One region of the Geodermatophilus sp. URMC 63 genome, then DNA from elsewhere that is predicted to be linked to it. Evidence: riboswitches for the same ligand, from Rfam matches in the RefSeq annotation. Region 1 holds a riboswitch; the other holds the start of a gene.

Region 1 (7,177 bases):
CAGCGCTACCGCCTCTCCGACGAGCCCGGGTACCTCGCCGAGCTCGCGCCGGTGGTCGACGTCCCGCCGCGGGCGCTGTCGATCGACTACCTGATCGGCGAGCCCGACGTCCGGGGCGGGGGAGCGGGCGCGGCGGTGCTGCGGGCCTTCGTCGCCGACTGCTGGGCGGCGTACCCCGACGCCGACGCCGTCCTGGTGCCGGTGGCCGCGGGCAACGTCGCGTCCTGGCGGGCGCTGGAGAAGGCGGGGTTCACCCGCGTCGCCGAGGGCCCGCTGACGCCGGACAACCCGGTCGACCCGCCCGACCACGTCGTCTACCTGCTGCGCCGGCCGGGCGACGGCGGCCCCACCGGATAGGACCGCGGCGCGCGGCCGCCGCTCACCGCGCGACGGCCACGCCGGCGAGCAGGCCGTCGCGGACGGACGGGAAGCGGGGCGCCCAGCCGGTGGTCGTCCGCAGCCTGCGGTTGCTGACCCGTTGCGAGCGGACCAGTGACTCGGCCGGCCCGCCGGCCAGTGCGGCGGCGCGTCCCGGGAGCGAGAGCAGCGGCCGCCGGCCGACCGCCGTCCCCAGCGCGGCGGCGTACTCACGGCGGGTCACCGGCTCGTCGTCGACGACGTCGTAGAGCCCCGCCGGTGCGCCCAGGGCGGCGACCACGGCGGAGGCGGCGTCGGCCAGGTGGATCGAGGACAGGTAGGCCCCCGGTGCGCCGGCGACGAAGGCGACGCGCCGGCGGGCCAGGCGCAGCAGCAGGTCGGTGTGCCCCGAGCCCGGCCCGTAGAAGAGCCCGAAGCGGAGCACCACGCTGTTCGCGACGCCGCGCGCGTTCTCCTCCGCCGCGAGGTTCGCCTCCGCCAGCGGGAAGGGGTCGGGTGCGACGTCCTCGTCGATCCACCCGGCCCCGCGGTCGGGGTAGAGGAAGGTGATCGACTCCTGGACGAGGCGGCCGACCCCGGCCGCCCGCACCGCCGCGGCGACGGCGGCCGAGCCCTCGCGGCGCACCCGCTCGTTGGCCGCCCAGGCCGACGGTCGGAGGAACGTCGACGGCGTCGGGATCGCGGTGGCGAGGTTGGCGACCGCGTCGTGGCCGGCGAACGCGTCGCTCAGCGCCGGACGGTCGAACAGCGACACCCCGCTCGGGACGGCGCCCAGCGCGGCCAGGCCCGCCGCCTTGGCCGGTGTCCGCGCCAGCGCGGTGACCTCGTGCCCGGCGGTGAGCAGGGCCGGGACGACGTGCCCCCCGATGGCCCCGGTGGCACCCGTGACGTACACCCGCACGTCGGCTCCTCTCCCCGGTGGCGACCGCGACCCACCCTGCCCGAGGACGCGCGCGCCCGGGAGGGCCGGCGGCGCGGGGCGGACGGGTGCCGCTCAGGCGGGGAGGAGTCCGGGGTGCGCGAGGCCGGCCGGCCGGGGCCCGGGGACGGCGGGCTCCGGGCCGGCGGGGGCGAGGGCCTCCGGTGGCCCGGGGCGGCCGAAGTGCCAGCCCTGCCCGAGGTCGACGCCGAGCCCGAGCAGTGCCGCGGCCTCCTCGGCGGTCTCGATGCCCTCGGCGACCACGGTGACGCCGCAGCCGTGGCCGAAGGTGACCAGCGACTCCACCAGCTTGGTCAGCACGGGGTCGGTGGTCAGGCCGCTGACGATGCTGCGGTCCATCTTGATGACGTCGGGGGCGGTGACCACGATGTGCCGCAGCGAGGAGAAGCCGGCGCCGACGTCGTCGATGGCCAGCCGCATGCCCCCGGCGCGGAAGGGCAGCAGCGCGCTGCCGAGGGCGTCGTAGTCCGCGACCGGGTCGTGCTCGGAGAGCTCGAGCAGGACCCGGTGCAGCGGCAGCGTGTGCAGCAGCGCGGAGAACTCCGGCGTCAGCAGGGTCTGCGGCGAGACGTTCATCGCCACGTAGCCGTCGACGCGGTCGAGGTGCTCGGCGGCGCGCCGCAGGGCCAGCAGCTCGACCTCGTGGCCGCGGCCGATGCTGTGCGCCTCCTCGAAGACGACGTCGGGGCCCTTGCCCCAGTCGGCGGGGAAGCGGCTGAGCGCCTCGGCGCCCACGCGGTCCCCGGTGGCCAGGTCGACGATCGGCTGCAGGACGACGGTCGGCCCACCGGAGGTGATCAGCGGGTCGAGCCGGCCGTCGATGTCGTCGCGGCGCTGCTGCGCGCGGAGCTCGGGCTCGATGATCACCGAGGCGGCCGACGCGAGGACCTCCATGAGGGCCTCGTCGCGCCGGGTGAGCTCCTTGTCGGAGGTGAAGCCGAAGGCGCAGAAGGTGCCGTAGAGGCTGCCGTCGGACAGCCGGACCGGCGTCGAGACGTAGCTGCGGATCCGCGGGATGCGCGCCGAGGGCAGCGACATCGCCAGCGGGTACCGCTTCACGTCGTCGATGACGGGGGGCAGGTCCCCGTCGAGGATCTTCTGGCAGAACGACGTCTCCTGGACGACCTTCGCGCCCTCCTGGACGAGGACCGGCACGCGGGCGTCGACCACCTCCAGGTGCTGGGTGGTCCCGTCCATGCGCGTCAGGAACGCCACGGGCATGTGCAGCGACGTCCTCGCCGTGCGCAGCAGGTCGGCGATCTGCTGCTCGGCGTCAGTGCGCTTCCTGGCCATCGTGTGCTCCCGTCCGGAGGGTCCTCCTCTGCATCGACGCAGGGGGCGGACACCTGGAACGGCCGGGAGCCGATCTCACCCGGACCGGTGAGACGGTCCGGCAGGCGCCTCCCGGGAGGGACCGCGGGGACGCCTGCGCCGGGGGCCCGCTCCCGCTGCTGAGAGGGGGCCCGCGGCGGTCAGGGGATCAGTACCAGTTGTTCGCCTGGTGGAAGTCCCAGGCGGCGCAGGAGCTGCCGTACCGGTTCTCGATGTAGATCAGGCCGGCGTCGATCTGCCGGTAGGGGTCCGACGTCTTGGCGATGCCGGTGCTGGCCCACGTGGAGTCCAGGAACTGCGCGATGCCGTAGGCGGTGCTGGTGGGGTTCTGCGCGTTGGGGTTCCACCCGCTCTCGGCCTCCCAGAGCGCGTCGAGGCAGCCGAACTGGGTGCTGTTCCCGACCTGGCCGGCGGCGTAGTCCTTGTACGCCTGCTCGCCGGTGGCGGCCGGTGCCGGCGCGGGGGCCGGGGCGGGAGCGGGCGCGGGGGCGGGAGCGGGCGCGGGGGCCGGTGCCGGCGCGGGGGCCGGCGCGGGAACGGCCGCGGGCGCGCCGTCCCGGTTGCCGCCCCACTGCCCCGTGGAGCCGCGGTCGCCGGGGTTCCACTCGTCGGCCTGCGCGACCGCCTGGCCGCCGAAGGCAAGGCCGAGGGTCATGACCCCCGTGGCGGTCAGCAGGAGCAGGGCGCGGCGGCGCGGCGGCGCGGCGGCGGGGGCGTTCTGGGCACAGGTGTGCTCGACAGCGGTGCGTGCGTGCATGGAGACGTCCTCCTGGAGACGCGGTCACCGTCGATCGGCGCCGCGGCGGTCGGGATGGGCTGCGGGCACCACGCCGTGCGCGCGGTGCCCGGGCGGGCAGGGCTCGACAGCCGGGCGTGCGGCAGCGGCCGGACACGGGGCCCGGCGGACGGCGCCGTACGACGGCTGGTGCGTGTACGTGGGCAGGCGGGAGCGCGACGGTCCCGGACCTGGACGCGCGGGGGCGGTGCCCCAGGCGCGAGTGATCTCCGTTCTCCCCGGGCCGCCTACCAGGTGAGCTGACGGGTTCGGGCTGGGAGTGCCCTACCCGCTCCCGGCGACGGCCGGGAGCGGGACTCACCCCGGTGGTACTGGTGGGTCCCCGGCTCGCGCCCACGGTGTGGACGCGACTCGGCGGCATCCGGCAGGGAGCCCCCGGGACGGAGGCGAGACGCCCGGCCGGACGCGGAAACGCTAAGGACGGGACCGGTCCGTGACAATCTCGTGACCTGAAACGGGTCGACCCGCGGTGCGACAGGCCGACGCCACGCCCCGGATCGCACTCGGGACGTCACGCCCCGCGACCACCGGGGCCCGGACGCACCGCAACCGCCGGGACCCAGCGGTCCCGGCGGTCGCGGTGCCGGCAGCGTGCGGTGTCAGGCGTTCCAGGGCGGCGCCCCACGCCGGAAGTCGGCGGCGGGGTGCTGGTCGGAGACGAGGCCGACCACGTTGCCGAAGGGGTCGACGACGGCCGCACTGACCACCGGCCCGTGCGGCGTGAGGGGGATGTACTCCTTGGCGCCCATCGAGGCGAGTCGCTCGAGGACGGCGTCGAGGTCGTCCACCCACCAGTTCCCGATCACGCCGCCCGGCTCGAACGCCGCGCTGAACGGGGCGGCGGTACGGGCGGCGATCGCCAGGCGGGTCCTCTCGTCGAGGTCGAACGCGGCATAGCTCAGCCGCCCGTCGGGTCCGGGCCGGGTGAAGGTGGGCCCCGAGCCCAGGACCTCCGTGTACCAGGCCGTGGCCGCGGCCACGTCGTCGGCCCAGTAGGTGAGCGACGCGATCCCGCGCAAGCTCATGGTGAGACCTCTTCTCGGTCGGTCGGCATCGTCAGTCCCCGGGTGTCCAGTCCGGGGCCGTCCAGCGGTGGAACACCCGGGCAACCGAGTCGCGTGGGGTCTGCCACGTCTCCGGGTTGTACGGGCTGACGTAGGGGGCGAGGTCGGCCATCACCTTGGCGAAGGCCGGTCGCATCGACTCGTGGTTCTCCCGCACGGCCGCGGCCTTGACGCGGTCCTGCTCCAGGAGGTGCACGAAGACGTCCTCCATCGAGTACAGCCAGCGGCCGGTGACGCCGGTCTCCGTCGGCAGCCCGCCGGCGTCGGACTCGGCGAACACCCGAGCGATGTCCTCCTCGGTGCCCGGCTTCATCCGCTGCACGATGACGGTCATCTCCCGGTCGGGGGAGACCTCACCCTCGGGCACCCACGAGTAGAACTGCTTGGCCACGGAGTGCGACGGGTTCTGCCAGTAGCTCGGGTAGGGCGTCACGTAGGGGGCGATGGCCTCGGCGATCGCCTGGAACGCCGGCAGGCCGCGGCGCTGCCCGGAGACCTCCGGGTCCTCCTTGCGCTCGATGACGTGCAGGTACAGGCCCTCGTAGGAGAGCAGGACGCGCCCGACGACGCCCATGTCCTGCGGCCGGGTCGTCCGGTCGTAGTAGGCGAACACCGGCCCCACCTTGTCCTCGGTGCCGGGGACCATCCGGCAGACGATGACGTTGCGGAACGGCCGCCACGAGGCCGAGGACCAGCTGGCGGGCGCCGTGGACGTGTTCGTGAACTCGACCGTGTCGTTCGCCCAGGGCGGTTCCGTGGGCGTCGTCGAGGCGTCGGCCGCCGGGTCGGCCGACGTGCTGGTCGACGGGGTCGTCTGGGTCATCGCGTGCCTCCAGGGACGGGAGTGGGGGTGAATCGGAGGGGGAGCTCCAGCAACCCGCGGAAGGCCGAGGCCGCGGGGAGCCACTGCAGGTCCTCGACGGGGACGTCGAGGCGCAGGTCGGGCAGGCGGACGAGGATCCGCCGCAGTGCGGTCGTCGCCTCCAGCCGGGCCAGGGCGGTGCCCAGGCAGTAGTGGATGCCGTGGCCGAAGGCCAGGTGCGAGGTGGGGCCCCGGCTCAGGTCGAGCTCGTCCGGGTCGGGGACCAGCGCGGGGTCGTGGTTGGCCGCACTGAGCACGATGGTGACAATCGAGCCCGCCGGGACGGCGGCCCCGCCGATCTCGAGGTCCTCGGTGGCGAAGCGGAAGCTCGACACCGGCACCGACCCGTCGAAGCGCAGCAGCTCCTCCACGGCGTCCGGGATCCGGGAGGGGTCCTGCAGCAGCTCGGCCAGCTCCTCGGGGTGGGTCAGCAGCGCGACGACGGCGTTGCCGAGGAAGTCCGACGTCGTCTGGTAGCCGGCGAACAGCAGCAGGAAGGCGCTGGAGACCAGCTCGGCCTCCGAGAGCCGGCCGTCCCCGTCGCGGGCGGCGATCAGGGCGCTGACCAGGTCCTCGCCGGGCTGCTCGCGCTTGGCGGCGACCAGGCCGGTGAAGTACGCGTGCAGCCGCGACTGCGCCTGACCGATGGCGGCCCGGTCCTCCTGGGGGCTGCGCCCGCCGGTGCCGACGGTCCGGATGACCTGGGTGCCGGCCAGGATCTCCTCGTGGTCGGACTCGGGGATCCCGAGCAGGTCGCCGATGACCGCCAGCGGCAGCCGGAGGGCGAAGTCGTCGACGAAGTCGGTGGCGCCGCGCGGTGCGATCCGGTCCAGCAGGCCCTCGACGATCTCCTCCACGCGGGGCCGCATCGCCTCGATGCGCCGCGGTGTGAACGCCTGGGTCACCAGGCGGCGCAGCCGGCTGTGCTCCGGTTCGTCGGAGTTGAGCATGTTGGTGTTGATCTGCCGCGCCTTCTCGCCGAACACCGCCAGGTAGGTGTCCCCGGCGCGGTACAGGTCCTTGGACAGCCGCGGGTCCGACAGCGCCTGCTTGGCGTCGTCGTAGCGGGTGACGAGGAAGGAGTCGAAGCGCGGCGTCCGCACCTTCACGACCGGGCGCTCGGCGCGCAGCCGGGCGTAGACCGGGTAGGGGTCGGCGCGGAACTCGGGCGTGTAGATCTCCGCGCCGGGGACGACGTCGTCCGCCGTGCTCGGTGCGGGGTCAGCGGTCTGCGTCATGGGTCTCCCTCGGGTGGGGGTGGGCGTGGGGTGCGGTCGGGTCACTGCGCGAAGACCCCCGCCAGGTGGTCGCGCAGGGCGTCCTCGTCCAGCGGGCGGCTGCGGAAGCCGACGTGGCCGTCGGGGCGGACCAGGTAGGCCGCCGTCCCCGCGCCCGCGGTGCCGTAGGCGGCGGCGAAGGCCCCTCCGGCGTCGCGGACGACGGGCAGGTCGACCAGGGAGGGCACCCGGGCGTCGGGGGCCGCGAGGAGGTAGGCCGTCACCTCGCCGCGGGTCTGCTGCCGCACACCGACGGCGAGCTTCTCCAGAGCGAGCACCTGCTCCTCCGGGGCACCCGCGTCGGCGTGCAGCAGCAGCGTCGAGCGGGTGCCGCGGGTCAGGTCGAACAGCCGCAGCGGGTGGGCCACGCCGAAGCGCCGCAGGCCCTGCACGTCCGGCGCGCGGTGCCCGGGCTCCGGCCCGGCGGGGAAGCCGCCGGGGGCCATCTCGCCGACCAGCGGGCTGCCGGCGTAGTTCATGGTCATCTGCATCTCGAGCAGGAACTGGGCCTTCTCGTCGGCCATGTCC
Region 2 (7,177 bases), 2.2 Mb from region 1:
GGTCAGGTCGTGGGGCGCTCCAGCGTCACCAGGACGCCCTCGACACCCCCCGGGCCGAGGCGGCCCTTGACCTCGACGGAGGTGATGGCCTTGAGCTGCCAGCCCTCCCGGGCGTTCTGGTTGAGCACCTTCTCCAGCTTGTCACCCGACATCTTCCCGCCGATGAGCCCCTCGCGGATCTCGACCACCCGGTACTCGTAGCGCTGCGCCACGACGTCCTCCTCGTCTCGGTGTCCTGCCCTGCGGCGATGATGCCCGGGTGGACGTGCTCAGCAGCCGGGTCCTGCTCCGGCCCCCCGATCCCGCGCGGTCGCAGGCCTTCTACCGGGACGTGCTGGGGCTCGCGGTGTACCGGGAGTTCGGGCTGCCCGAGCACCGCGGCGTGGTGTTCTTCCTCGGCAACGGCCTGCTCGAGGTGTCCGGCCCCGGCGACGAGCCGCCACGCGGGACCGCGCTGTGGCTGCAGGTGCGCGACGTCGCCGCCGAGCACGCACGGCTGCGGGCGGCCGGCGTGCCGGTGCTGCGCGAGCCGCGCACCGAGCCGTGGGGGCTGGTCGAGGCCTGGGTCGCCGACCCCGACGGCGTGCGGATCGTCCTGGTCGAGGTCCCGGCCGACCACCCGCTGCGCCGCGACCAGCGCTAGACCGTCCCCGCCGGCGGGGCGTCGCGGTCGGACGACGGTCGGCGCAGCACGTCACCGAAGGACTGCTCGAGGCGCGCCCAGGTCCGGCTCCACTCCTCGATCGGCTCGAGCACCCGCTCGAACACGGCGAGCTGCTCGTCGAAGGCCTGCAGCTGACCGATCAGGCCGGTGATCAGCTGCCGCTGGCCCCGCACCGCCTGCGCGACCGCCCCGACCTGCGCCGCCGACATCGCCCCGGGCGGCGAGGGCAGGCGCGGCAGCGACAGCCCCGACGGCACCGCGCCGGTGGCCAGCCCGCGCGCGCGGTCGGTGAAGCCGCGCAGCTGGGCGACGAACTCCTCGACCGACCGGCTGACCAGGTTCCCCTGCCCCTGGCCCGGCTTCGTCCCGTCGTCCTGCTCGCTCATGCCCCCAGTCTCCCGCCACCGCGCCCCGCTCGCCGCCCGGTCAGCTGCCGGTCAGCGCCCGCAGCGTCTCGGCGTTGCGGACGGCGTGGCCGTGGCCGTCGTTGTTGAAGTAGGCGTGGACGTCGCGGCCGTCGCGCGCCCACTCCGCGATCCGGTCGGCCCACCAGCGCAGGTCCGCGTCGGGGTAGGAGCCGGCGTAGAGGGAGGCGTCGTCCGGGCCGTGCAGCCGGACGTAGACGAACGGCGCGGTGGCCCGCAGCACGCACGGCAGGCCGGCGCCGCTCATCACGCAGTAGGCCGCTCCGTGCCGCTCGAGCAGCGCGAACACCTCCTCGACGTGCCAGCTGGGGTGGCGGAACTCCACGGCCACCTGCACCCAGTCCGGCAGCAGGGAGAGGAAGTACTCCAGGCGCGCGTCGTCGCGGGCCGCGGCCGGGTGCAGCTGCACCAGCAGCACGGCCCGCTTGCCGTCCAGCTCGTGCCAGGCCGCGGTCATCCGCTCGACCCACGCCTCCGGGGCGTACAGCCGCTTGGCGTGGGTCAGTCCGCGCGGTGCCTTGACCGACAGCCGGAACCCCTCGGGCAGCCGGTCGCGCCACCCCGCGAAGGTCGCCGTCCGGGGCCAGCGGTAGAAGCTCGCGTTGAGCTCGACGGTGCCGAACCGGCGCACGTAGTGGGCCAGCCGGTCGCGGGGCGGCGTCCCCGGCGGGTAGAGGATGCCGTCCCAGTGGTCGTAGCTCCAGCCGGAGGTTCCGACGTGGACGGCCACCGGTGCCGCCCTCCTCAGTGCCCGTGCCGGGCGACGGCGGTGCCGCGGGTGTGGTCGAGGGGGCCAGGAGCGCTCACGGCAGCCGCCACACCGTGGTGCGGCGCAGCCCCGGGCCCTCGGTCTCGGGCACGTCGTAGGCGGCGACGGGCTCCAGCCGCTCGTGCGGCAGGTAGGGCCGCCCCGGGTCGCCGACGAGCACCTCGCAGCCGCACGCCCGAGCCCGGTCGAGGAAGGGCAGCACCCGCTCGGTCATCTCCCGGTCGTAGCAGACGTCGCCGGCCAGGACGACGTCGACGGCCGGCGGCTCCCGGTCGAGGACGTCGCCGGCCACGCTGATCCCGGTCACCCCGTTCAGGCCGGCGTTGACGCCCACCGCCGTCCGGGAGAACGGGTCGACGTCGCTGGCCAGCACGTGGCGGGCGCCGGCGAGGACGGCGGCGATCGCGACGAGCCCGCTGCCCGACCCCAGGTCCAGGACGCGGTGCCCGGCCACCGTCACCGGCCCGTCGAGGACGGCGCGGGCGAGGGCCTGCCCGCCGGGCCAGGCCGCGGCCCAGAACGGCGGGGCCTCGCCGGCGCCGCCGGCCGCGTCCTCCATCGCCTCCCACAGGGCGACGACGTCGTCGGCGACGTGCAGCCGCACCTCCGGGACGAGCGAGGGCCGGCGCACCTGCGTGTGCGCGCGGACGAACCCCGCGGGCACCACGCGGGTGGCCGGCCCCCTCTCCGTCACGCCCCCAGTGTCACGTGCCGAGCCGGCGACGGTCGCGAGCGGCCCGGGTGACGGTCCGTGGCGCTGGGGTCCCACCACGGCCGGGTGGGAGACCGAGGCAGGGCCCGTCGGGTCGTGTCGTGGCAGTGCCGCGCGCAGGAGGACGGAGGGTGGGAGCTACACCTGCTGGGATCGGCGAGATCCGCACACCCCAGGAGGAGCGCATGGACACCGTCACCGCGACCGGCACGGTCAGGGAGGACGGCGGCCGGTTGGTCCTGATCCCGACCAGCCCGCCCGGGAGCGAGCCCCTGGTGGAGCTGGACCTGCTCGGGACGGACCTGCCGCCGGCCGGCGCTCGGGTGGCCGTCGAGGGGGGGCTGGACGGGCGGTCGCTGCACACCGCCCGCTGGCACCCCGGGCCGGGCACCCCCTCGGCCTGGCGTGTTCCCGCCGGCATCGCCGGAGTGTCCCAGGACGATGCCGACGTCATCACCCGCAGCACCCCCGAGGAGTGGTCGATCATCGGTCTCGGCCGGTCCACGGTGCCCGGCGGGCGAGGGGTGGTGGCGGTGCTGGAGGTCGAGCGGATCACTCCCGAGATCCGGGCGTGGTACGAGCGGCAGCCACCCGGGTCGGTACACCTGGTGCCCTCCATCACCCCGGACACCGCCTGCACCCCGGACACCGCCTGACCCGGCAGCGGCCACCCCGGAACGCGACACGGCCCCGCTAGCGGATGCCAGCGGGGCCGTGCTCGTGCCGGGTCCTCGTCCGCCCCGGAGTCCGCCCGGGTTCGCTCCCCTACGTCCCGCAGCGCCTCGTGCACGTGACGGCGCCGCGAGGTGCGGGCGCGGGGTCCCGCGCCGAGCCTGGTGACGAGTCGGATCGGCCTTGCTGCCGGGGTCCCGCGCCGAGCCGAGCGAGGCGTGGGGGCAGCAGGGTCCTCCTAGTACCAGCCGGTGGCCTGCGAGTGCGCCCAGGCACCGCACGGCGAGCCGTAACGGCTGTCGATGTAGATCAGGCCCGCGTCGATCTGCCGGTAGCCGTCGGAGGTCTTGGCGATGCCGGTGCTGGCCCAGGTGGAGTCCAGGAACTGCGGGATGCCGTAGGCGGTGCTGGAGGGGTTCTGCGCGTTGGGGTTCCAGCCGCTCTCCTTGCCCCACAGGTTCTCCAGGCAGCCGAACTGCTGGGCGCTGCCCACCTTGCTCATGGCGTAGTCCTTGAAGGAGCCGCGGGCGGCCGGCGCGGCGGCAGGTGCAGCCGCCGGTGCGGGGGCGGCCGGCGCCGCGGCGGCCCGCTGGGCGGCGGCGGCCTCGGCCGCGGCCTGGGCCTCGGCCGCGGCCTGGGCCTCGGCGGCGGCCTGCGCCTCGGCGGCGGCCTGGGCCTCGGCGGCGGCGCGGGCGGCCTCCTCCTCGGCGGCGCGGCGGGCGGCCTCCTCAGCGGCGCGGCGGTCGAGCTCGGCCTGGTCGGCGGCGGCCTGCGCCTCGGCGGCGCTGGTCTCCTCGGCGGAGCGCTCGTTGCGGGAGGCGGCGAGGTCCTCGAGCGGCGCGAGGTCGGCGGTCTGCGACGCCGCGGTCCCGGTCGGCTGCCCGGTGAGGCCGAGCTGCTCGGCCACGCTCACCGTGGAGCCGGCCGTCTCGGTGCCGGCCTCGGCGGCCGGGCCGCTCGTGCTCACCACGCCGACGACCAGGGCGCCGGCGGCGGCCGTGGCCAGCAGCAGGGCGGGGCGGCGCGGGCCCAGCGGGGGGCTGCTGCGCCGGGCGCGGGTGCGGGCCGGCAGGCCCAGGCGGCGGGCGCGACGACGGGGGGCGGTGTCCGCGGTGCCGACGGCGTCCATGACGGCGGTGTCGGCGGGCTTCGCGGCTGCGGACAGCTCGACGGTCTCGAGCGTGTGGGCAGGCGTGTGCGGGGTACGGCGGGGCATGAGGGTGAGGGCTCCGAGGGAGAGTGCGCGCGCGGCAGCCCGGTTCGCGGGCAGGGACCGGCGCACGGCGGTCGTCGGGTCCCCACGCGCGATCGGCGGCGCGGGGTCAGCAGGGCAGGGCGGCGGCCGGACTCAGATGGCGCGGTGGACGCGCACCCGGCGGCACCTGCGGGCCGCGGCGGCCCGGAGGCGGGGCATGCGGAGAGTCTCCGTTTCTTCCGATGCCGCCTACCGAGTTAGCTGACGGGTTCGGGCGGGAAGAAGCCCTACGCGCTGCGAGCGGAGCTCGGCAGGCGATTCACCCCAGGACTGCGGTGGGTCCCCGGCTCGCGCCCGCGGCTGCGGACACGACTCGGCGGCGTCCGGCCGGGCTCCCCGGGAGGGGACGAGACGACCAGCCGGACGTCACGAACGGTACGTGTCGTTACCTGCCCGTGACAACAGCAGAACGCGAGATGCACACGTGACACGAGTTACGGTGCAGTCGGCGCGGGCCATCCCTCGGCGACGGCGCAGGTCAGGACGCCGGGTCGCACGCCGGGTCGCACGCCGGGTCAGGACGCCGCGGCGACCTCGTTCCGGTTCCCGCCCCGATCGGCGTCCCCGCGCAGCGCCGTGACGTCGGCCGGGTCACCGTCCGGCGTCCGGGGGCCCTCGTCGCGGGCCGCGGCGTCGCGCCGGTCGGCGAGCACCGAGACGTCGTCGGGCAGCGCCCCGGTGCGCACCGTGTCGGTCCGCAGCGCGTCGGTGTCCGCCGGGTCGGGACCGCCCTCGTCGCCGCGCAGCACGCGGGCGAGACCGGCCAGGGCGTCGTCGACGTGCCCGTTCAGCACCCGGAGCGTCTCGCGCACCCCCTCCTTCTCGGCGCGCAGCGCGGCCAGCTCCGCCTCGACGGCGGCCCGCTCCCGCTGGGCCTGCGCCGCCGCCGCCCGCCGCGCCTCCTCGGCCTCGCGGTGCACCGCCTGCAGCTCGGCCGCCGCCTCCGCCCGCCGTGCGTCGGCCTCCCGCTGGGCCTGCTCGCGCAGCGCGGTCACCGCCTGGCGCATCTCCGCCACCTTGGCCAGGCGCGCCTCGGCCTCCGCGCGCGCCTCGGCACGCACCTGGTCGGCCTCCTCCTCGGCGCGCTGCAGCAGGGCGCGCGCATCCTCCGGGCTGGGGAGCGACTCCCGCTCACGTACCAGCTGGGCCAGCCGGCGGCGGGCGTTCTGCAGGTCACCGGAGCAGGCGGCGTAGCGGCTGAGCAGGTGGTCGTTCTCCCGGCGGAGCACCAGCAGCTCGGTCTCGGCCGCGGCCACGTAGTCGTCGACCTGCAGGCAGTCGTACCCGCGCAGTGCGTGTGTGAAGACCGGACCGGTGCCCAGCAGACCGTCGAGGCCCCTCGCCGGGACGTGCTCCGCGGCGGTGTTGCCCGTGAAGGCCGTGCGCCTGGCCGCGTCCGCCCCGGCGTCCGGAGCAGTTCCCTGCGAGTGCTTCGACATCCGGTCCCCCCGGTCCGTCATGCCCGCCCGGGCCCGTCGGGCGATCCAGGTGGTGGCCGCCAGACTCCCAGCCGGTTCACCCGATCGGTGGGTCGGACCAGGTCACGGGACGGTCACCGACGGAGTGGTCCGCCACGCCGTGGTCGCCCGACTACCGCCCGCAGCCGGAGCCGGGGAATGCCCGGCCGCCCACCACCGTTGGGCCGAACAGTAGTTGCACTCTCAACCACAGGGAGCACGAGATGCAGTTCGGCGTCTTCTCGGTCAGTGACGTCACGACCGACCCCACCACCGGCCGCACCCCCAGCGAGGCGGAGCGGATCCAGGCCATCGTCGCGATCGCGAGGAAGGCCGAGGAGGTCGGGCTCGACGTCTTCGCCCTCGGCGAGCACCACAACCCGCCGTTCTTCTCCTCCTCCCCCACCACCACGCTGGCCTACATCGCGGCGCAGACCTCGACGCTGCAGCTGTCGACGGCGACCACGCTGATCACCACCAACGACCCGGTGAAGATCGCCGAGGACTACGCGATGCTGCAGCACCTGGCCGGCGGCCGGGTCGACCTCATGATGGGCCGCGGCAACACCGGGCCGGTCTACCCGTGGTTCGGGCAGGACATCCGCAACGGCATCCCGCTGGCGGTGGAGAACTACGCGCTGCTGCGGAAGCTGTGGGACGACGAGGTCGTCGACTGGTCCGGCCGGTTCCGCACGCCGCTGCAGGGCTTCACCTCGACCCCGCGGCCGCTCGACGGCGTCCCGCCGTTCGTGTGGCACGGCTCGATCCGCAGCCCGCAGATCGCCGAGCAGGCCGCCTACTACGGCGACGGCTTCTTCTCCAACCACATCTTCTGGCCGAAGGAGCACACGCAGCGGATGGTCGAGTTCTACCGGTCCCGCTTCGAGCACCACGGCCACGGCTCGGCCGACCAGGCGATCGTCGGGCTGGGCGGGCAGGTGTTCGTGCGGAAGAACAGCCAGGACGCCGTCCGGGAGTTCCGGCCCTACTTCGACAACGCGCCGGTCTACGGCCACGGCCCCTCGCTGGAGGACTTCTCCCGCGAGACGCCGCTGACCGTCGGCAGCCCGCAGCAGGTCATCGAGCGCACGCTCGGCTTCCGCGACTACGTCGGCGACTACCAGCGGCAGCTGTTCCTCGTCGACCACGCCGGCCTGCCGCTGAAGACGGTGCTCGAGCAGCTGGACGTCCTGGGCGAGGAGGTCGTGCCGGTGCTGCGCCGG

Evidence for each region. Region 1 has a riboswitch for cyclic di-AMP ahead of ACWIZO_RS07490 (aggregation-promoting factor C-terminal-like domain-containing protein). Riboswitches for the same ligand answer to the same signal wherever they lie in the genome.
Region 2: another riboswitch for cyclic di-AMP. It lies ahead of ACWIZO_RS18110 (aggregation-promoting factor C-terminal-like domain-containing protein); the one in region 1 lies ahead of ACWIZO_RS07490 (aggregation-promoting factor C-terminal-like domain-containing protein).

What each region holds. Positions count from the first base shown of each region.
Region 1 covers NZ_CP199956.1:1,535,499-1,542,675, forward strand. The annotation lists gene ACWIZO_RS07475 (GNAT family N-acetyltransferase) at 1-357, shown strand, start outside; gene ACWIZO_RS07480 (NAD-dependent epimerase/dehydratase family protein) at 380-1,279, opposite strand; gene ACWIZO_RS07485 (EAL domain-containing protein) at 1,373-2,611, opposite strand; gene ACWIZO_RS07490 (aggregation-promoting factor C-terminal-like domain-containing protein) at 2,799-3,407, opposite strand; cyclic di-AMP (ydaO/yuaA leader) riboswitch at 3,656-3,813, opposite strand; gene ACWIZO_RS07495 (VOC family protein) at 4,046-4,471, opposite strand; gene ACWIZO_RS07500 (TcmI family type II polyketide cyclase) at 4,503-5,333, opposite strand; gene ACWIZO_RS07505 (cytochrome P450 family protein) at 5,330-6,610, opposite strand; gene ACWIZO_RS07510 (FAD-dependent monooxygenase) at 6,652-7,177, opposite strand, start outside.
Region 2 covers NZ_CP199956.1:3,702,855-3,710,031, reverse strand. The annotation lists gene ACWIZO_RS18140 (DUF4177 domain-containing protein) at 3-212, opposite strand; gene ACWIZO_RS18135 (VOC family protein) at 260-643, shown strand; gene ACWIZO_RS18130 (hypothetical protein) at 640-1,050, opposite strand; gene ACWIZO_RS18125 (DUF72 domain-containing protein) at 1,091-1,819, opposite strand; gene ACWIZO_RS18120 (class I SAM-dependent methyltransferase) at 1,893-2,552, opposite strand; gene ACWIZO_RS18115 (hypothetical protein) at 2,756-3,226, shown strand; gene ACWIZO_RS18110 (aggregation-promoting factor C-terminal-like domain-containing protein) at 3,481-4,458, opposite strand; cyclic di-AMP (ydaO/yuaA leader) riboswitch at 4,669-4,826, opposite strand; gene ACWIZO_RS18105 (hypothetical protein) at 5,013-5,936, opposite strand; gene ACWIZO_RS18100 (LLM class flavin-dependent oxidoreductase) at 6,179-7,177, shown strand, end outside.